DNA from 4 places in the Clostridium pasteurianum DSM 525 genome. Region 2 is predicted to be linked to each of the others. Evidence: riboswitches for the same ligand, from Rfam matches in the RefSeq annotation. Region 2 holds a riboswitch; each other region holds the start of a gene.
What was found. Region 2 has a riboswitch for S-adenosylmethionine ahead of CLPA_RS12815 (trans-sulfuration enzyme family protein). Riboswitches for the same ligand answer to the same signal wherever they lie in the genome.

Region 1 (5,299 bases), 800 kb from region 2:
AGTTTTATTTTTAAATACCTAAATAATAAAAACACTATGAGAATTTAATGATATAATTTCATAGTGTTTTTAGAAATATAAGAATTTAGTTCATAAATTACCTCTACAAAGATACTGGTAAAAAACCAATCTACCAAATTAATTTTAATGATTATTATATATATTTTTTTATCTCATTAACTTTATCAAGTTGCTCCCAAGGTAAATCTACGTCTGTTCTTCCAAAATGTCCATACGCTGCTGTTTGTCTGTATATTGGTCGTCTTAAGTTAAGATCTCTTATAATAGCAGCTGGCCTTAAATCAAATACTTTTTTTATTATTTCTACTATTTTTTCTTCTTTTATTTTGCCTGTACCAAAGGTATCTGCCGTAATTGATACTGGTCTTGCAACACCTATAGCATAAGCTAATTCTATTTCAACTTTATCTGCCACTCCTGCTGCCACTAAATTCTTTGCAACCCATCTAGCTGCATAAGCTCCTGATCTATCTACTTTTGTAGGATCTTTCCCCGAAAAAGCTCCACCTCCATGTCTACCATAACCACCATAGGTATCAACTATAATTTTTCTTCCTGTTAAACCAGAGTCACCTTGAGGTCCGCCAATTACAAATCTACCTGTAGGGTTTATTAAATATTTTGTATTTTCATTTATAAATTCTGATGGAACTACTGCCTTTATCACATATTTCTTTATATCCTCTTCTATTTGCTCACGACTTACATCAGGACTATGCTGAGTAGAAACCACAATAGTATGAACTCCTATAGGTTTATCACCATCATCATATTGGATAGTAACCTGAACTTTTCCATCTGGCCTCAAATACTTCAAAGTTCCATCCTTTCTAACATCAGTTAATTTCTTTGACAATTTATGTGCTAAATCTATTGGCAATGGAAGATATTCTGGCGTTTCATTGATTGCAAATCCAAACATCATTCCCTGATCACCTGCTCCTATAGCTTCAATATCGTCTTTTTCTCCCTGTCTAGCTTCTAATGCTTCATCTACCCCCTGAGCTATATCTGCTGACTGTTCATCAAGTGAGGTTATTACTGAGCAGGTACTAGCATCAAATCCATATTTTGCACGATCATATCCTATTTCTGCAATAGTTTTTCTAACTATTTTAGGAATATCTACATAAGCCTTTGTTGATATCTCCCCAACAAGTAATACTAAACCAGTTGTTACCACAGTTTCACAAGCAACTCTTGAGTTCTTATCCTTTTCTATAAGTGCATCTAATACTGCATCAGATATTTGATCGCATATTTTATCTGGATGTCCCTCAGTAACAGATTCGGATGTAAATAATCTTGTCATTTTCAATCACCTTCTAAATTAAATTTATATATAAATATTAAATATCTTTATAATTAAAAAAAATCATTTAAAGCAATATACTTTATATTATACATATTTATTTTATAGGTTTTATAGGAAATCTTGCTTCGTATTATAAAATTATTATGAATTTAATACAATAGTAGTTTGAGCTTTATAAATTGTTTAATATTGTAAATAATTATATAAAATAATTTCAATTTCTATAAACTAAATGATTTTTTCAATAATTAACATTAACTTTATTTAAGTCTTATTTTTTCATTTGTTTCAATTTGTATAAGGACTCCATCTTGAACAACTAGTGTTACTGAACCATATTTTATTTCACTTAATAATTGCACTATTTTTTCTAAATTTGCTTGAGAAACAGGATTTTTCTTTTTATACAATCTACTTACATTATTTGTACCTTCCAAAATATTTTCCCCCTAAAAATATAATTTTTTCAAATAATTCATTATCCTCCTAGTCACTCAACACATAATAAAAACCTCCCTATCCAATATATGGATGAAAGAGGTATTTTAACTCATATAACCTCCCTCATCTATCGTTACCATTCAACTGCAGGATTTGGCACCTTTCTAAAAAATACATATGAAGGTTGCCGAAGCTTCATCAGGCCAGTCCTTCTGCTTCTCTTGATGAGATCAATTTAGTATTACTTTATAGCGAATTATCTTAATTATTATTGCAACGTCGTCTACTAAACATATAAGAAAAGTAGGTATTTAATCACACTAAAACTTACTTAATATATTTTTAACATATAAATAGGATTTTGTCAATGAATTAAAAATATATTAGCAAAATTACTCTGTATGAATATAAAGGCTACTGAATATATATTCAGTAGCCTTTACCTCGTTAAATTATACTTATTTTGCTTCTTTTTTCATAAACAGTGAATTATCCTGATTATACCACCAATCTGTATAAGGTAATTTAACTCTAGCTGCTAGATTTTTTTCAAAACTTCTGTTTCTTATTGTATCAAGTACTGTATATGCAAAATCCAAGGTTCCTTTATACCCAAATATCATATACTCATCATTAACGCATAGTGCAGATGCACCCTGTTTTATTGCCCATACTGTAGTTCCCGGATGACGTGAAAAATATATATCAGGTTTATATTCATTTAGTATATTAAGTATTTCATAATTTTGCTGGTCTGCTACACTTACTTTAAAATTGTAAGGTGAATTCTCATCTAAGTATTTAAGTGCTGCTGGAAGTTCTCCATTATCATGCTTCTTATCATGATGCCAGGATGCTGCCCATACTACTTCCATACCTAATTCCTGAAGCACGCGGGATACCTCATAAGTATAACCAGGTCCCATTCCAAGTACTGCTCTTAAACCTTTAAGTTCCTTCTTTACTTCTTCTATTTTAGGTAAGTATATAGCCCTTTCTCTCTCTATATAGGCTTCAACTTCTGCTTCCTTATTTATAACCTTTCCTATACCTCTAAGCCAGGTTTCAAAACCGGCAACTCCCAATGGATTTATAGTTTTTACAAAAGGAACTCCATATTTTTCTTCCAGGCCATTTCCAAGATAAGATCCCAGCACACCACATATACTTACTGTTGCCAAGGATTCTGACAAGTGAGAAAGCTCTTCAACTGTGGAATTTCTATACAAAAATAGAGGCTTAACACCAAAATTTGAAAATATACTAATTATTTCCTCTCTGGCACTTTCATAAAAGTTTTTAAAATTTATTACGCTAACTTTCTTTTCTGGCGGTTTAACAATACTTGTAAGTACAGCATGATCTGAAGCATCAAAACCCGTTGCCCAGATTCTTGATCTGAATCCTTCACAATGTACTGCTGCTATAGGTACTGGTATTTCCTTTTTAAGTTCTTCCACAACACTGTCAACATCTTCTCCTATAATACCTGTCAGGCAGGATGTACCTATAAAAATTGCTTTTGGCTTATATCTATTATAGGTTTCTTTTACTATATCACTAAGGCTGCTTGCGCCGCCAAACACCGTATCCTTTTCACTCATATCTGTTCCTACAAAAACTGTAGCATTTGTAACTCCCCTTTTAGCAGCTAGTTGTCTATTAGTAACTTCTGATCTTGGGGCATTAGCTGTACATCCAGAAGGAGCATGATTTATTATTGCTACATCTCTTATACCTGAAAGTTGACTCAGTGCACAACCAGCATTACAGGAACTGGATTGACTAAAGCATCTGTCCCTATTCTTTAAGCTTCCACATTTTGATTTGCTGACAATATCGTGAAGATCACCACTATAACCTGTTACAGATCCCAAACGATTTTCTCTTGTGGGTACTGCAGATAGTTTTAAATTAATTGACATAATCTTCTCCCCCTAAAGTTTAAATATTTTAATTTATTCTCAACTTTAAATTCAGTGTATATTAATCCAATCAAGTATATCCTTAAAAACTAGATATCTATTAGTTTCTCTCAGTATACTGTGTCTTTTTCCCTCATATAGATTAAAAGATATATCTTTTAATCCTTGCTCTTTATAAATATTGAATAATTCTTTAATCCCCTTACCATTATCAATAAATGGATCATCACTGCCCGATAGGAAAAATACAGGCAAATCCTTTGGAATATTTTTAATATTATTTTTTTCACTTCTATCTTTCAATGCATTAATAAAATCAAAATAAAAACCAACATTAAAGGATATATTTGCATAAGGAGATTCTAATGATTCTTTAAGCAATTTTTTATCACTGGTTATCCAGTCAAATTCAGTTCTGGCTGGCTTAAATTTGTCATTTAGATTTCCAAATAGGGCATTAAATATATCTACTGAAGGTTCTAGTCTCCCACGTTTTTCCATTTCTCTTCTAGCTATTTGTAGCAAATACTCAAATCTTTTTTCATCTAATTCACTTATTGCTCCAGTGCATATAATTCCATTTATACCATAACCATATTTATAAGCATAAATTTGTGATATTACAGATCCTAAACTATGACCTATAAGAAATATCTTCTTATCAGGATATTTATCTTTAATATTATCTGTTAATATTTTCAAATCTTCAACCATGTGATTTAATCCATCTGTTCCTGCATCCCCCGCATTACATTTATAGTTTAAATCATGAATATCACCTGCTGTTCTGCCATGTCCCAATGCTTCATTAAGATATATAGCATATCCATCTTTTCTAAAAAAATTTGCAAATTCCTCGTAATACTCAGCAGTTTCCCCTAGTCCATGTGCTATTTGAATAATTCCCTTTATATTATCTTTTTTCGGTGGATACCAAACTTTTGTATATATGTTTTTTCCATTATAATCTTTGAAAAAAAACACCTCTTCATTAGCTATATTTTGTATCTTTTTTAGTATGCTTGTTGTCATATACATACCACCCCATCATTAAATTCTATTTAGCAAGACTTATACTTCTAACTTATTAAAATAACAAAAGGCTAAAATTTAATCTTAAAAATTAAACTTAGCCTTTAGTATACCTAATCAACCAAATTGAATATTCTATTGATATTGATTTAATAATTTTGTTGTGGATTAATAGTAGAATAATACTTAATTAATTTAGGTAAAGCATTTTCTATAGAATCTTCTACGTCAAAAGCTTCTATTCCATTACTTCTCAATATTCTTGAAGCACCATCACCTATTTGTGTAACTAATACAATTTTACATCCATTTAGTCCTCTTATGGTATTCTTCAATTTAGTTACATGATCCTCATATTCACTATGAAAATCTGTAGCTCTTCTCAATTCTACAAATTTAAAATTATTATTATCTTCTACTTCATATACAAAAAACTGCTCAGCCCTTCCAAAATGTTGATCTATATCTTTACCGTCACTACTGGCAACCGCTATCTTATATGACATCTTACAGCACCTCTATTCTTATAATACAAATTTATTTACTCGGAAAATATCTATACTAA
Region 2 (5,299 bases):
TTAGTAGAATCGATACTATTTAAATGTATTATTTTTCTTCCTATAAATTCAGTATGCAACTCCTCTTGAATTTCTTCATAAGTCAGTAAATCTGGACATTTTATTAATTTATAACCTCTTTTTGATACTGATTCAATTTCATATCCTTCTAATTTTAATTGATTTATGTATTTCCATATAGAAGTACGACTAACCCCAAATCTTTCACTAATTTCCTGCCCTGATATAAATCCCTCTGTATTTTCTTTTAAAAGCCTTAATATTTCATCCTTCAAAATTTTATCCTCCCCATTTTTCTTAAGTATCTTATATATTTTACATGTAAATATAATAATTCCTACTAATAAAATTCATTACCCTATTTGCTAATTTTTAATCAAAATATCTTTTTATTTTAATTATATGACAGAATAACTTTATCAATTATATATTTATTATAAATTTTATCATTTAATATTTCCATATAAAATAAATATAAAAATAATATGTTTAAAATTCATTACTTTTAATTTAACAGTTTAAAAACCATAGTGCAAAATTTAAAACTGCTGCAAAAGAATTACATATTATATAGGGTATCATAAGAAATCCTGACAATCTATCCTGTCTAAAAAAATGAAAAGTAGTTAATAATATAAATATGATGAGTACTAATAATTCAACGAATGCAAGTCCATATAATCTAAATCTGAAGAATAGTATAGGCCATAAAAAATTTAGAAAAAGTTGAAAACTATACAGCTTTAAAGTTCCATTTTCATATCTATCTTGTTTCTTCCATTCCCATATTCTATAAGCCGCTAATCCAATTAGTAAATATAAAATAGGCCACACTATTATAAAAATATAGCTTGTAGGCGCTATTACAGGCTTTTCTAAAGCTTCATATATTTTAGAATCTGCATTTCCTACATATACACTTAATATTCCTATTCCCTCTGCAATAATAATACTGAGAAATGCCTTCAAAATTTCAATTTTATCATTAACCTTCAATATATTAACCATAATAATGACCTCCTTGTATAATTATATATTTTAATATTCATTAACTGCTGAATAATATATTATAGTTTGAAGGAGCCTTCATTATGATTAATAATATATAGAAAAATAATTTTAAATAAAAATGCATCATAACTCAGATTGCGTTATGATACATTTAATCACTACTAATACTTTTTTATTTTTGAAATAATTCTTTGTATACTTTTTTAGGATAAATAATATTTTTTAATATAAATACCACTTTTATATTTGTGTATAAAAAATACTCTATATAGAGCTATTCATATCCATTAACAACAACTTCTAATTTCCCTGTTTCTGGATCTATCACTAAACCATGTACCACTATGTCTTTAGGTATTAGTGGATGACTTTTTATTAATTCCACACTCTCTTTAATAGATTCTTCTACTGAATCAAAACCATGTAGCCATTTTTTTATATCAATTCCTGCATTACATAGAGTTTCTATAACCTCTTTAGAGATACCTCTTTGCACTATTTTTTCTAAAACTTCGTCTCCATTTAAGTTACTCATACCACAACCATGATGTCCAATTACTAACACTTCATCCGCTTTAAATTCATAAACAGCTACTATAATACTTCTTATTATACTTCCAAAGGGATGCATTATAGAAGCACCAGCATTCTTAATGAACTTAGCATCACCATTTTTAAGATTTAATGCCTTTGGAAGAAGTTCTGTTAATCTAGTATCCATACATGATAAAATTACTAACTTCTTATTTGGATTTTTAGATGTTATGTACTTAACATACTCTTTATTTTCTACGAAAAGTTTATTATAATCTAGTATTTCCTGTAACTTACTCATTATATCCTCCTAAAGTTTTATATTATTTAATTTATTATAGCATAATAGCTAAATATAATGTCAAATGGAAGTTCTGCATTTTATTCTCAACTTCTGCAAGTTATTCTAAGAAACAAGGAGATAACTAGAGCTCATCTCCTTGTGAAAGACTTTTTTATACAATAATAACTCTTAACAAATTATTATAATGACTTTTTACCAGTCTATAAAATTCATTTTTACGACATATGTGAATATTTAAACTAAATAAATTCAAAATTCTCTATGATAAAAGGAAAATCATCACACTGAATATTTTATACAGCATAATGATTCTATTTTATATATTATATAGAAAGTGCATTTTTAAAATCTTTTATAATATCCTCTGTTTCCTCAAGACCTAAAGAAACTCTTATAAGGCTATCCTTTATTCCAAGACTTTCCCTCTCTTCCTTTGGGACAGCAGCATGTGACATCTTAGCTGGATAGGAAACTATAGTTTCCACCCCTCCAAGGCTCACTGCTACTGCTGCAAGTTTTACCTTTCTCATAAACCTTTTAGCTGTTTCATCATCTTTAGTTTCAAAAGATAAAACTGCTCCACCACCTTTAGCTTGTGACAGATGAAGTTCACTACCTGGATGTTCTAGCAGTCCAGGATAATAAACTTTAGCTACTTCTTCCTGTTCTCTAAGCCATTTTGCTAATTTAAGTGCACTTTTCTGCTGATAGTCCAATCTCACTTTAAGCGTTTTAAGTCCTCTTAAAAGCAGCCAGCAATCCTGTGGTCCAAGAACAGCACCAAAGGAATTCTGTACAAACTTCACTTTATCTGAAAGTTCCTTGCCTTTTACTACCACAAGTCCACTTATAACATCACTATGTCCTCCAATAAACTTTGTAGCACTATGTACCACAACATCTGCTCCCAATTTAATAGGATTTTGAAGATATGGAGACATAAAAGTATTATCTACGATAACTACGATGTTATTTTTTCTAGCAACTTCTATAACTGCTCTAAAATCAGTTATTTTTAAAAGTGGATTAGAAGGCGATTCAAGAAATATAGCCTTAGTATTGTTTTTTATTCTCTCTTTAATTTCTCCAATGTTAGTAGCATCTATAAAAGTTGTTTCCACATTAAATTTTTTAAAAAATGAAGAAGTTACCCTGTAGGTACCACCATAAACATCTCTGCAAACTAAAATATGATCTCCAGCAGAAAAAATAGACAATACAGAAGATATGGCAGCCATTCCAGAAGAAAATGCAAAACCACTATCCCCTTCTTCCAAAGCAGCTATAGTATTTTCAAGAGCTTCTCTTGTAGGATTACCTGATCTTGAATAATCATATTTACCAAAATTATCTATATCAAATTGATGAAAAGTTGAAGCATGATATATAGGTATACTTAAAGCTCCTGTGGTCTTATCTATTTCATTCCCATTGTGAATAAGTTTAGTTCCAAAATCCATTTTTCTATCTCCTTTACCTAAATTATAAATTTAATGATCTATCAAGATCTTCTATTAAATCCTTAACATTTTCGATTCCCACAGACAGTCTTAAAAGTGTATCTTTAATTCCTATTCTGTTTCTTATATCCTCTGGTATTGAGGCATGGGTCTGAATATAAGGATAAGTTATGAGACTTTCAACACCGCCGAGACTTTCTGCAAAATATATAGTTTGAAATTTCTTAAGTGATTTCTCAATAATTTCTCTTTCATTTACCTCAAAAGATATCATTGATCCAAAACCAGTAGTCTGTTTTACTGATATATCATACCCCTTATGAGCTTTAAGTCCTGGATAATAAACCTTTTTAACCCTTTTGCATTCACTAAGCCATTTAGATATTTTTATTGCATTCTTCTGCTGTTTTTCTAATCTTATAGCCAGAGTTTTTATCCCTCTTAATATAAGCCAACTATCAAAGGGGGACAACACTGCTCCAGTAGATACCTGCATAAATTTAATTTCCTCAATAAATTTATTTGCCACTATGATTCCTGCAAGAGTGTCATTATGTCCTCCTAGAAACTTGGTTCCACTGTGAATTACTATATCCGCTCCCAATAGAAGTGGTCTTTGAAAATATGGACTCAAAAATGTATTATCTACTATAGTTAATATTTTAAATGCTTTAGCAAGGGATGTTATTTTACTTATATCCGTTATTCTCATCATAGGATTTGAAGGTGTCTCTATAAAAATAGCCTTAGTATTTTTCTTTATGGATTCTTCAACTTTTTTTATATCTGTTGTATCTACATAAGTAGTTTCAATACCATATCTTCTGTATATTTCTTCAAATAATCTATAGGTTCCACCATATAAATCTTCCGATACAATTATATGGTCTTTAGGTATAAAAAGTCTTATAACTGCATCTATAGCTGCCATACCCGTTGAAAAAGCAAATCCAGCCTTCCCACCTTCAAGTTTTGCAATTGTATTTTCAAGTTCCTCCCTTGTTGGATTTTCTGATCTTGAATAATCATATCCCGTACTCTCATTCAATCCATGGTGCTTAAAAGTTGCACTCTGATATATTGGTGTGCTTATAGCACCTTTTATATCTTCTTTCTCCCTAGAACCCTGAACCATAATTGTTTCTAATCTCCTACAATTTTCTGACATAAAAATCCCTCCCCGGTAAAACATATAATTTCTCAAATTTAATCTATATTATAAATATTAGATGAAAATACAAAACTGACTAAATAGAATTTATAAACAGAATAATACTATTGATAATAAAAATAAGCCTCTAAAAGATGAGAGGCTATAAAATCGCCTCTTATCTTTCAGAAAATTCTGTAGGAATTAGCACATTTTCAACTGTAGTTGAATGTTGCCGGGTTTCATCGGGCCTATCCCTCCACCACTCTTGATAAGAGCTTATATATTGAATTTTTATAATAAACAATTTAACTTATTTTTATCATAATTTTGATCTTATTTTTGCAACATAAAAAGCTGCTTTTCATAAGAAAAGCAGCAAATAATACTATTGGCTTCTTTTCTTATCTTTCAGAAAAAATTTCTGCTGGAATTAACACCGTCACATTTAAATATAAATGCCGGTTGTTGGATTTCATTGGGCCAGTCCCTCCATCTCTCTTGATAAGAACAATATTCGTATCTATTAAATTTTCCTTAATCAATATGATATACATTTTTATTTATAATGTCAACATATTTTTTAATATTAATAAACTTTATAAACATCATATCCTGCTTCATTTAAAGCTTTTACTATTTCCTGTATATGCTCATGTCCATTAGTTTCTACAGTAACTTCAAGCATAACATCTTTTAATCTGTCAATAGCTTTAAATTGATTATGATCTAATTTTATTACATTTGCTTTTTGTTTTGCCAATATTTCTGAAATATTTAATAATTGTCCTGGAGAATCCTGTAATTTAACTGAAAAACAGAATATTCTTCCTCTAGACA
Region 3 (5,299 bases), 120 kb from region 2:
CTCCCATGGAATTAGGCAGACCTGCATTAGGATAAAAACTTATATATTTATTTTGAGTTTTTGACAACTGCCTTATAAAGGGAATAAGATCCTTTGCTCCAAAAGAACAATTGAGTCCTATAATGAGTACATCCTCATCTCTCATAGTCTCTGCAAAAGCTTCAAGAGTCTGCCCAGATAAAATTCTTCCGCTTTTATCTGCAATAGTTCCTGAAATCATTATAGGAAGTTTTATTCCCTTTTTTTCAAATGCATTTTTTGCAGCAAATATGGCAGTTCTTGCATTTAGAGCATCAAATATAGTTTCTATAATTATAAAATCCACACCACCATCTATAAGTCCTTCTATCTGATCTCCATAAGCCTTTGAAAGTTCATCAAAAGTTACATTTCTAAAGCCTGGATTTTCTACATCTGGTGAAAGGGAAGCCGTTCTATTTGTAGGTCCTACAGAGCCAGCTACAAAACGAGGTTTTTCAGGATCTTTGCTGTTAAAATCATCAGCTACTTCTCTTGCAAGCCTTGCTCCATTAAAATTTATCTCATATATTTTATCTTCCATACCATAATCACTTTGAGAGATGCTGGTTCCATTAAAAGTATTTGTTTCAACTACATCCGCACCAGCTTCAAAATATTGCCTATGTATTTCTTTTATTATCTCTGGTTTTGTAATGTTTAATATATCATTGTTTCCCTTCTGATTTATATTACACTGAAGGTTTCCTCTATAATCTTCTTCTTCCAGTCTAAAGCTTTGAATACAAGTACCCATTGCTCCATCAAGTATCACAATTTTTTTATCAAGTAAATCTTTAATACTGCACTTCATAAATAGCAAGCCCCCTAACCTGTAAATAACGTAAATTTAATATTATAAATAGACTAAACATCTTATATAGATTTTCCAAGTGTAAAATCAAAAATAAAAACTGCCTCTCCTAAGAAAAGCAGTAAATAACGCATACTCACTTCTTCTCTTATCTTTCAGAAAACCTCTGCTGGAATTAACACCGCCACATTTTCCATTAAATGCCGGTTGTCGGGTTTCATAGGGCCAGTCCCTCCACCTCTCTTGATAAGATTAAAAATTAAAATTATTAAATTTCTTTATTTCATATGATATATATTTTTCACATAACTGTCAATGGATTTTACAAAAATTATTAATAGAATTTTATTTAAATTTATTTTACTTAGCATTATCAGTATTATATTATGTATATATTTTTATAACTTCACTTTATATGTTAAACTTAAAATATAAAATTCTAAAGCTTGACAATTTAATTATATGATTTATGCTTATGATAATTAATAAAAACAAATAATACATGGAGGTTTTGAATGAGCACTTCAATAATGCTAATAAGACACGGAGAAACTGAATGGAATGCCTTAGGAAAATTTCAAGGAAGTAAAGATATAGATTTGTCAAAAGAGGGTATATTACAAGCAGAATTTTTAAAGAACAGATTTAAAAAAAATTTTGACTATATATATTGTAGTCCATTAAAGAGAGCTTTAAAAACTGCAAAAATCATATCAGAGGATATGAATCTTCACCCCATAATCTATCCACAATTACGTGAAATAGATTTTGGTGAATGGGAAGGTTTAACTGTAAAAGATATAAAAAATAATTACCCTGAACTATTTAAGCTCTGGCTGATAGATGATACTACAGGTCCTCTTTGCGGCGGAGATGGCAGCCTAAAGAAAGCCAGTATAAGAGCCACAGATGCCATTTTAGAAATCGTTAAAGAAAACAAGAATAAAAATATTGCAGTAGTTGCTCATGGAGGTATCATAAAGGCAGCTTTGATAGGTATCTTTAACTGGAATATGAGTATGTATCACAAAATTCGTCTAGGTAATACTTCTATAACCAGATTATACTTTGATGATAATATGAATCCTCTTATATTGTGTTTAAATGATACCAGTCATCTTCCTGATGATTATAATATAAAGTCATATGTTTAGTTAATACAAAGCAATATAGATTTATTGCCTCTAAGCCATAGTGGTGAGAAAAGACGAAACAAGAATCAAAGTATAAAGTTCAAAGAACAAATATAGAAAAGTTTCGTCTTTTCTTAAATTATTAAAATTTTATCATTAAACCTGAAAATATTAATCCTCCGGCAATACATCCTTATATTCCGGATACCAAGTTGCATCACTGACAGCTTTTTTTACATCTTTAATTTCAACAGTATTAATTTCTTCTTCTAAAGCTGCTTCTATGACTTTTACAGCTACAGCCTGTGAAACCTGATGGAGTTTTTCAACTTCTGGTAGAAGTGGAGCACCCTTTTCACTTAAATCCACAAATTCAGCTACAGCTTTTGATGATGCCTCAAGCAATCTTTCACTTATATATTTAGGTTTTGCTATCATAGCACCAAAACCAAGACCTGGGAATAATAGAGCATTATTTGCCTGACCTATTTTATAAGTAGTACCCTTATATTCTACAGGTTCAAAGGGACTGCCTGTAACTACAAGTCCTCTTCCTTCAGTCCATTCTATCAAGTCCTTTGGAACTGCCTCTGCAAGATTTGTTGGATTTGATATAGGCATTATAGCTGGTCTTTCCACTCCTTTAGCCATCTCCCTTATCACTTCTTCCTTGAAAGCACCAGATACTCCAGAGCATCCTATGAGCATAGTAGGTTTTACTATCTTAACCACATCAAGCAATTCCACATTTTTATCTTTGAATTCTAAAAATTCACTTCGCTTTCTTGCGTAGGGTTTTTGAAAATCTATTACTGTATTCATGTCTTCAATAAGAAGTCCATATCTATCAATACACCAAAATCTATTTCTAGCTTCCTCTTTTGATAATCCTTCTCTTTCCATAGCTGCAGAAATCTGATTTGCTATACCTATACCTGCTGTTCCTGCTCCAAATATCACTATCCTTTGTTCTTTCAAAGGAGTATCTGAGGCTTTACTCATAGACATAACTGCAGACACTATCATAGCACCAGTACCCTGAATATCATCATTAAAAGTTAGAATATTATCTTTATATTTTTCCAGAACTTTATGTGCATTTTCTCTTCCAAAATCTTCCCAGTGTATTAGAACCTTAGGGAATTTTTTTAATGCTGTTTTTACAAATTGGTCTATAAAATCATAGTATTTACTACCCTGTATCCTCTCATGAGGAGTTCCAAAATAAAATTCACTTTCAAGAAGTTCTTTATTATCTGTTCCTACATCTAAAACTACCGGCAGTACTTTAGATGGATCAACTCCTGCTGCTGCAGTATAAACAGCAAGCTTACCTATAGATATGTCTATTCCATTTACTCCCCAGTCACCAATCCCAAGAATACCTTGAGAATCCGTAATAACCATTACTTCAATATCATCCTCATTAAGACTTAAATTATCAAAAGCCTTATCCATATTTTCTCTATCATCTATAGATAAATAAAAACTATCCATTGGGCTCTTAAATTCTTCACAATATTTTTTTACTCCTGTACCTATAGTAGGAGTATATATTATAGGAAGCATCTCTTTTATATGAGAAGTAACTACCTTGTAAAAAAGTGTTCTGTTTATGTCATATAAATCCATTAAAAATAGATGCTTTGAAAAATTATCTGGTTTTACTTTAAACTGTTTATAGCATCTCTTTTCCTGTTTTTCTATAGTTTCAACCTGTATAGGCAATAATCCTTCCAATCCAAGTTTTTTTCTTTCCTCTTTTGAAAAAGCAGTTCCTTTATTTAAAAAAGGATTATTCAATAACTCTCTACCCTTTAATTTTGTATGTATTGTATTTTTTTTTGTTAAAATACTCATTGGTTCACCTCATTATTCCATTATGTGGATATTTTATAGTTTTTCTTAAGGTTTATAAAAATTAACATCCATTATTATAATACAATATTTTTATCATTTTTCATATTAAATTAATTCATAGATTTAAATTAATTTAATTATTTGTTGAAACTTATTTCTTTAATAGTATTACCCTCTAAATCCTTAACTTTAAAAATGTCATCGTCTAGAATTCCATAGGAATTAGGATTACCTTCTTTTGGCATGCTGATAGATCCCGGATTAATTACAAAAATATCATTTTGCTTTTCAGCTAAAGGTATATGAGTATGACCATATATTATAGCATCACCGCTATTTAAATAAGGTAATTTATCTCTATTATATACATGTCCGTGAGTTAAAAACAATCTTCTATTGTTATATAAAAATATAGAATAGGTATCCATTACAGGATACTCCAGTACCATTTGATCAACTTCACTATCGCAATTTCCACGTACAGCTATAATTTTATCTTTATATGTATTTAAAATCTGTGATACTTCTTTAGGATTATAATCCTTCGGCAGTGGATTTCTTGGTCCATGGTATAATTCATCCCCTAAAATTATTATATAATCAGCTTTTTCACTTTCATATATTTCTAAAATCTTTTTTAGATAGTATAGTGAGCCATGTATATCGGAAATAAAAAACAATTTATTCATTAAATATCACAACCTTTATATATTTTAATATTACCTGTATCATGAATAGCCACCGTAACATTTATTTTGAAAGTTTGAGATAACAGCTAAATGTCACTAGATATTTCATGTGTACTTATTATATATTACAACAATTTTCTAAAATATTCAGCTGATTTTTCATAACCAATAGCAAAATAAAAATGACCCGCCCTTTGCGTTATTTATTGCTTAATCTTAACTACTAGCATTTCATTTCCAGCTTTTATAAATTCGTAATTAACTTTCACTATATTAATTTCATAATTATTAAAAGCTTTATCTTTCATAAATTTCTCAATAAAAGGAGATCTTTGAGCTTTTAAATTGGCAATTGGAAATATTCTTATCTCTTTCTTTGTTATTCTTATAATCTCATTAATAATTTGTTTGTGAAATTCATAGCTCATATGTTCATCATATAAAAACAAAAAGTGTGATATAAGCGATATATCAAATTGATTTCCTTTAAAATTATTACTAGGAAATTCTGAACTTATATATCTATCTTCCTTATGCAATTTAAAGTCTTTTATAAATCCTCTATATGCTCTTTCACGATGACTTTTTAATTGTTCAATATCTTTAAAAAAGTTCCATTTATATAGCTCCTTTATTGTTGACACTTTCTCCATGGTTTCTTCCAAATCTTTTGCACATTTTTCTTCTATTTCCTCAGGATTGAATGCATAAACTCTATCCGCAGCGGTAACATTATATCCTTTTGCATTTGCTTCTGCACAAAACGAACTTACTCCTGAGGCTAC
Region 4 (5,299 bases), 1.4 Mb from region 2:
AATTTTTCTGCATATCTGTAAGCATATAAATATTCTGCAGACTATTTTTGTACATATCTTGTGAATTTGCATTAACCTTCTTTAATGAACTCATTCCAATTACTCCCACTACAGCAATTAATACTGTTATAATAAGAAAAGCGCATACCATTTTTACTCTTACTTTTATTTTCCCTAGTATTTTCATTTGTACATCATCCCTTTTAAAAATTTTTAGATATTTTAATTTATATATTATTTTAACTTTTTCTAAAATTTTATTATTTTTTACAAAATACCAAATAAAAACAAGTATTTTGTACCACTTATTATAACATAGAATACATAGTAAACCAACTTGTAATTAATAAATTAAATAATTCGTATAAAATTTGTAATTTTCAAAAATAATATTAAAATTAAGTTTATAATATTAGCTATTTATTAACTAAAACATATTCAATAAAAAAATCTGTGTAAACTCCACTGAAGAAAATTCACACAGATTTTTTAGGATAGTTTTATTTTAGCCACAAAAAACTACAGCGTTATTTATATAATCTATTCTATAAATAGTACTGTAGTTTTATATTTAAATACTATAATCTCAATTCATCTAAAACTTTTATATTCCACTCCCATTAAAAAAGTCATTAAAACCATTATATTTATTTTTATTAACCTGCTCTTGTGCCTTTTTATAAGCTCTGCTGTAAAGTTCCTGCATAGCAGAAATTTCTTTTTCACTTAAGTTTTCATAAAAAACTTTAGGGCAAATAGCAAAGGCCTCATCATTTTTAAAATTTCCAGCGTTATCATTGAGAATGTTTAGAAACCTATCTCCTATATCCATTTTAAATACCTCCATTTATTTAAATCTCTAAAATTGAAGCAAGTTCTTAATTCAGGTGGGGATTCTTTTACCCCATCTGAATTTTAGAACTGCAAATGCATGGCTTACTTGGCGTAGAACTCCAACTTGAAGAAAAGCAGACAAAACAAAATTTATTTTGTATTTGGTCGCTTTCACAGAGTGCAAGCAGAGAACTAAAATCTTGTTTTCGATTTTGTGTGAGGGCTGTACAGAGTGCGTGAGAGACTTACGCCAAGTTAGTCAGGTGAAATCAATTATAGCAAAAACTACTTTTCCTATAAGAAAAGTAGTTTTTGCTATAAAAAAATTTATGTTTATACTAAATTTCTCATCTTTCAAAATATTACACACCTGTAGGAATTAACACCGATACATTTAAATTAATGCCGGTTGTCGGGCTTCAAAGGGCCAGTCCCTCCACCACTCTTGATAAGAGTACTCTGTATTAAATTTTCAAAATATTTCAGAAATAAATTATTTTTATTATATTAACATTATATCTGTGTAATGTCAATAGTCAATCTGATTTTTATTTATCTTATATTTAGTAAAATACTCCTTATTCTATTTGCATATAATTTATCTAAATCCTTAACTCCTATGTTGAAATATTTACTGTCCACTGTCTTTTGTGCACCAGTTTTAACTAATATTTCATCTAATTCTTTTAAAGCTAAATATATATCCTTATCATCTTTTGCTGAAACCGTTCCTAAAAAACCTGCATTAATTTTAGTATCATCCTTGAGAACAATATCATAATAGAATTCACCTCTATGTTGTATAAAGGGAATATTTTCCTGCATGAAACTATTTATTCTAAAATTTTCATAAGATTTATATTGACATTTATAAAAAAAATGATAGAATATTAATTGTTGCTGATGCCCTATAGCCAAATTGGTAAGGCACCTGATTCTGGTTCAGGCATTGTGTGGGTTCGAGTCCTGCTAGGGCAGCCAAAGAAAAGCTAAGATTTTTATCTTAGCTTTTTTATTTTAATTTATTGACAATAAATACTTTATAACTTATAATATAGTGGCATAATTACATTATTATATTTTGCCTTGAACAAGAATAGTAATATTGAACTCATCTAAAGAGAGCTGTTGATTGCTGCAAAACAGTGATGATTATATATGAACTCGCTTGGGAGCATTACTACTAAAAAGTAGTACGGTTAATCCGTTATATTATAAAGTGAGGTTCTTACCTAAGTAGAGTGGTACCACGGAGTTTAACCTTCGTCTCTTTTTTGAGATGGAGGTTTTTTATTTGGACTTTAATCAATAGTTCTTACTTAGTTGATATTTACTTTTGTACTTACACCACTTTTAAACTAATTATCTTTGCATACCTATATAATCTCTATCTTTTAAAATTTAGAGTATTATAGCTAGAAAGCACAGGATAAATTACATATTAAAATTACGAGGAGGTTATTTAATTGGGAAACTACAATACTAAAATTGATGAAAAATGGCAAAAAATATGGCAAGATAAAAAACTTTATAAATTTGATGAATCAAATATGGATAAAAAATTATATGCACTTGAAATGTTTTCATATCCTTCTGGTGCAAAGCTTCATGCTGGTCACTGGTTTAATTATGGTCCGGTAGACTCTTGGGCAAGATTTAAAAGAATGCAGGGTTTCAATGTGTTTCAGCCTATGGGATTTGACGCCTTTGGTCTTCCTGCAGAAAACTATGCTATAAAAACAGGTATTCATCCAAAAGATTCTACTCTTAAAAATATAGAAACTATGGAAAAGCAGCTTAAAGCTATGGGTGCAATGTTCAATTGGGACCACGAAGTAGTTACCTGTTTTCCTGACTATTATAAATGGACTCAATGGCTATTTTTAAAACTTTATGAAAAAGGATTAGCTTACAGAAAAAAAGCTCCTGTTAACTGGTGCCCTAGCTGTAATACAGTACTTGCAAATGAACAGGTAGTAGATGGCGGCTGTGAAAGATGCGGCAGTGAAGTAATAAAGAAAGATTTGACACAATGGTTTTTAAAAATTACTGATTACTCGGAAGAGCTTTTACAAAAACTTGAGGATTTGGATTGGCCTGAAAAGACAAAAGCTATGCAAAGACATTGGATAGGTAAATCCAAAGGTGCAGAAGCTACTTTTAAAGTAGACAACAGCGATATAACCTTTGACGTATTCACTACAAGAGTTGATACATTACTAGGAGTTACCTATGTAGTTCTGGCTCCTGAAAGCCCTCTAACAGATAAAGTAACCACAGAGGAATACAAATCTGCTGTAGAAGAGTACAAAATTCAATCCTCAAAGCAAACAGATATAGAAAGACAATCTTTAACAAGAGAAAAAACCGGTGTATTCACTGGTGCCTATGCCACAAATCCAGCAAACGGCAAAAAAGTACCAATCTGGGTAGCCGACTATGTACTTGCAACTTATGGAACAGGTGCAGTTATGGCAGTACCAGCTCATGATGAGAGAGATTTTGCCTTTGCAACAAAATATAATCTTCCAATAATAAGAGTAATTGAAGGTGGAGACAGCCTTCCTTATACTGAATACGGCAAACTTGTTAATAGTAGTGAATTTGACGGTCTATCTGGTAATAAAGCCAAAGAAGCTATAGTAAAATTATTATCTTCCAAAAATCTAGGGCACTGGAAAGTCAACTACAGACTTCGTGATTGGCTTGTTTCAAGACAAAGATATTGGGGTGCTCCTATCCCTATAGTTTATTGTGAAAAATGTGGTACTGTAGCTGTGCCAGAAGAGCAGCTGCCTGTAGAACTTCCTTATGATGTTGAGTTTGCTCCAGATGGTAAATCTCCCCTTGCTAAAAGTGATGAATTTGTAAATACAACTTGCCCTCATTGTGGCGGGCCAGCAAAACGAGAAGTTGATACTTTAGATACCTTCGTATGTTCATCTTGGTATTATTTAAGATATGCAGACAATAAAAACAGTGACAAAGCCTTTGATCCTGAAATAATAAACAAAATGCTTCCTGTAGATAAATATGTTGGAGGTCCTGAACACGCCTGCATGCATCTTTTATATGCAAGATTTATAACAAAAGCATTAAGAGATATGGGATACTTAAACTTTGATGAACCTTTTCTTTCCTTAAGACACCAGGGATTGATCCTTGGACCAGATGGACAAAAGATGAGTAAATCCAAGGGAAATACAATATCACCAGATGATTATATAAGCGAATATGGTGCAGATGTATTTAGATTATATCTTATGTTTGGTTTTGACTATACAGAAGGTGGAGCTTGGAGCGATGATGGTATAAAGGCTATTTCTAAATTTGTAGACAGAGTGGAAAGAATTCTGTCTCAGTGCACTGAATCTTCAGATAACAGTAAGAATACTATAGATAAAGCTGAAAAAGAACTTAACTATGTAAGAAATTTTTCCATTAAAGGTATAAGCGAAGATGCTGAAAAGTTCCAGTTTAACACCTGCATAGCAAAAATAATGGAATTTACAAATGCACTTTCAAAATATATAAATGAAGATAAAAAGAATCCAGAATTCTTAAAGGAATGCGTTGATGATTTCATAAGACTTCTATCTCCTTTTGCTCCTCATTTTGCTGAAGAGATGTGGGCTAATTGTGGAAATAATTTTTCAGTTTTCAATGAATCCTGGCCAAAATTTGATCCAAAGGCATTAATCAAAGATGAAATGGAAATAGCTATACAAGTAAATGGTAAGATTAAAGCCAGAACAAATATAGCTTCTAATTTAAAAGAAGATGAAATTAAAGAACTTGCTTTAAATGATGATAACATTAAAGCTGCTGTTGAAGGTAAAAAGGTTGTTAAAGTAATTGTAATTAAAGGACACCTTGTTAATATAGTTGTAAAATAAAATATATTAAATAAGATATTACATATACAGTATATAATAATTTATTAGTGTATATGTAATATCTTTATATATACCAAAAATTTCATATCTAAAATTTTTATAATTATAACTTATAAATTTAAATTATTGTTGATATTTATCAATTTTTCCAGGGCTATCAATAAATACTCTTGGCTCTATTTTCATATTGGCATGTTTTATAACCTCTCCTCCTATAGGAATTTTATCACCATATTTATTTTCAAGTTCCTGACCAATCATAAAGATATCCAAATCTCTCTTCTTATACTTGTTAAATATATTTGTACAGGCATTAATTAAATTGGCTTCTGCACCTTTTCTAATCTGCTCTAATTCTTCATCCGTTAAGTCCATATACTTTTGAAATTCTACAATTCTTGCCTTTACATTTATCTTCTTTGTAACATCTACAGTGTTACCCCGTAAATTTACATCTGTATCGGTTTTGCTATTTTCTATAGATAAAGATATATATTTACTGCTGTCTCTAGGATCTGCCACTTCCATGGATCCTTGTTGTATTACATCAACGAGGAAATTATATGCCT

Region 1: another riboswitch for S-adenosylmethionine. It lies ahead of CLPA_RS20595 (YezD family protein); the one in region 2 lies ahead of CLPA_RS12815 (trans-sulfuration enzyme family protein).
Region 3: another riboswitch for S-adenosylmethionine. It lies ahead of metH (methionine synthase); the one in region 2 lies ahead of CLPA_RS12815 (trans-sulfuration enzyme family protein).
Region 4: another riboswitch for S-adenosylmethionine. It lies ahead of CLPA_RS06230 (hypothetical protein); the one in region 2 lies ahead of CLPA_RS12815 (trans-sulfuration enzyme family protein).

What each region holds. Positions count from the first base shown of each region.
Region 1 covers NZ_CP009268.1:3,610,079-3,615,377, forward strand. Annotated here, with positions in the region: gene metK (methionine adenosyltransferase) at 155-1,333, opposite strand; gene CLPA_RS20595 (YezD family protein) at 1,597-1,773, opposite strand; SAM riboswitch class I at 1,898-2,008, opposite strand; gene CLPA_RS16275 (nitrogenase component 1) at 2,236-3,702, opposite strand; gene CLPA_RS16280 (alpha/beta fold hydrolase) at 3,754-4,734, opposite strand; gene CLPA_RS16285 (NifB/NifX family molybdenum-iron cluster-binding protein) at 4,884-5,240, opposite strand; gene CLPA_RS16290 (NifB/NifX family molybdenum-iron cluster-binding protein) at 5,296-5,299, opposite strand, start outside.
Region 2 covers NZ_CP009268.1:2,809,276-2,814,574, forward strand. Annotated here, with positions in the region: gene CLPA_RS12795 (biotin--[acetyl-CoA-carboxylase] ligase) at 1-275, opposite strand, end outside; gene CLPA_RS12800 (TspO/MBR family protein) at 511-1,008, opposite strand; gene CLPA_RS12805 (beta-class carbonic anhydrase) at 1,286-1,846, opposite strand; gene CLPA_RS12810 (trans-sulfuration enzyme family protein) at 2,173-3,309, opposite strand; gene CLPA_RS12815 (trans-sulfuration enzyme family protein) at 3,332-4,477, opposite strand; SAM riboswitch class I at 4,635-4,737, opposite strand; SAM riboswitch class I at 4,861-4,970, opposite strand; gene ilvA (threonine ammonia-lyase) at 5,049-5,299, opposite strand, start outside.
Region 3 covers NZ_CP009268.1:2,686,428-2,691,726, forward strand. Annotated here, with positions in the region: gene metH (methionine synthase) at 1-832, opposite strand, end outside; SAM riboswitch class I at 978-1,085, opposite strand; gene CLPA_RS12190 (histidine phosphatase family protein) at 1,348-1,986, shown strand; gene CLPA_RS12195 (NAD-dependent malic enzyme) at 2,137-3,825, opposite strand; gene yfcE (phosphodiesterase) at 3,963-4,514, opposite strand; gene CLPA_RS12205 (hypothetical protein) at 4,718-5,299, opposite strand, start outside.
Region 4 covers NZ_CP009268.1:1,386,642-1,391,940, reverse strand. Annotated here, with positions in the region: gene CLPA_RS06235 (methyl-accepting chemotaxis protein) at 1-187, opposite strand, end outside; gene CLPA_RS06230 (hypothetical protein) at 605-832, opposite strand; SAM riboswitch class I at 1,179-1,289, opposite strand; gene CLPA_RS20395 (hypothetical protein) at 1,387-1,659, opposite strand; tRNA gene CLPA_RS06220 (tRNA-Gln) at 1,739-1,815, shown strand; T-box leader at 1,912-2,108, shown strand; gene leuS (leucine--tRNA ligase) at 2,301-4,730, shown strand; gene CLPA_RS06210 (Ger(x)C family spore germination protein) at 4,854-5,299, opposite strand, start outside.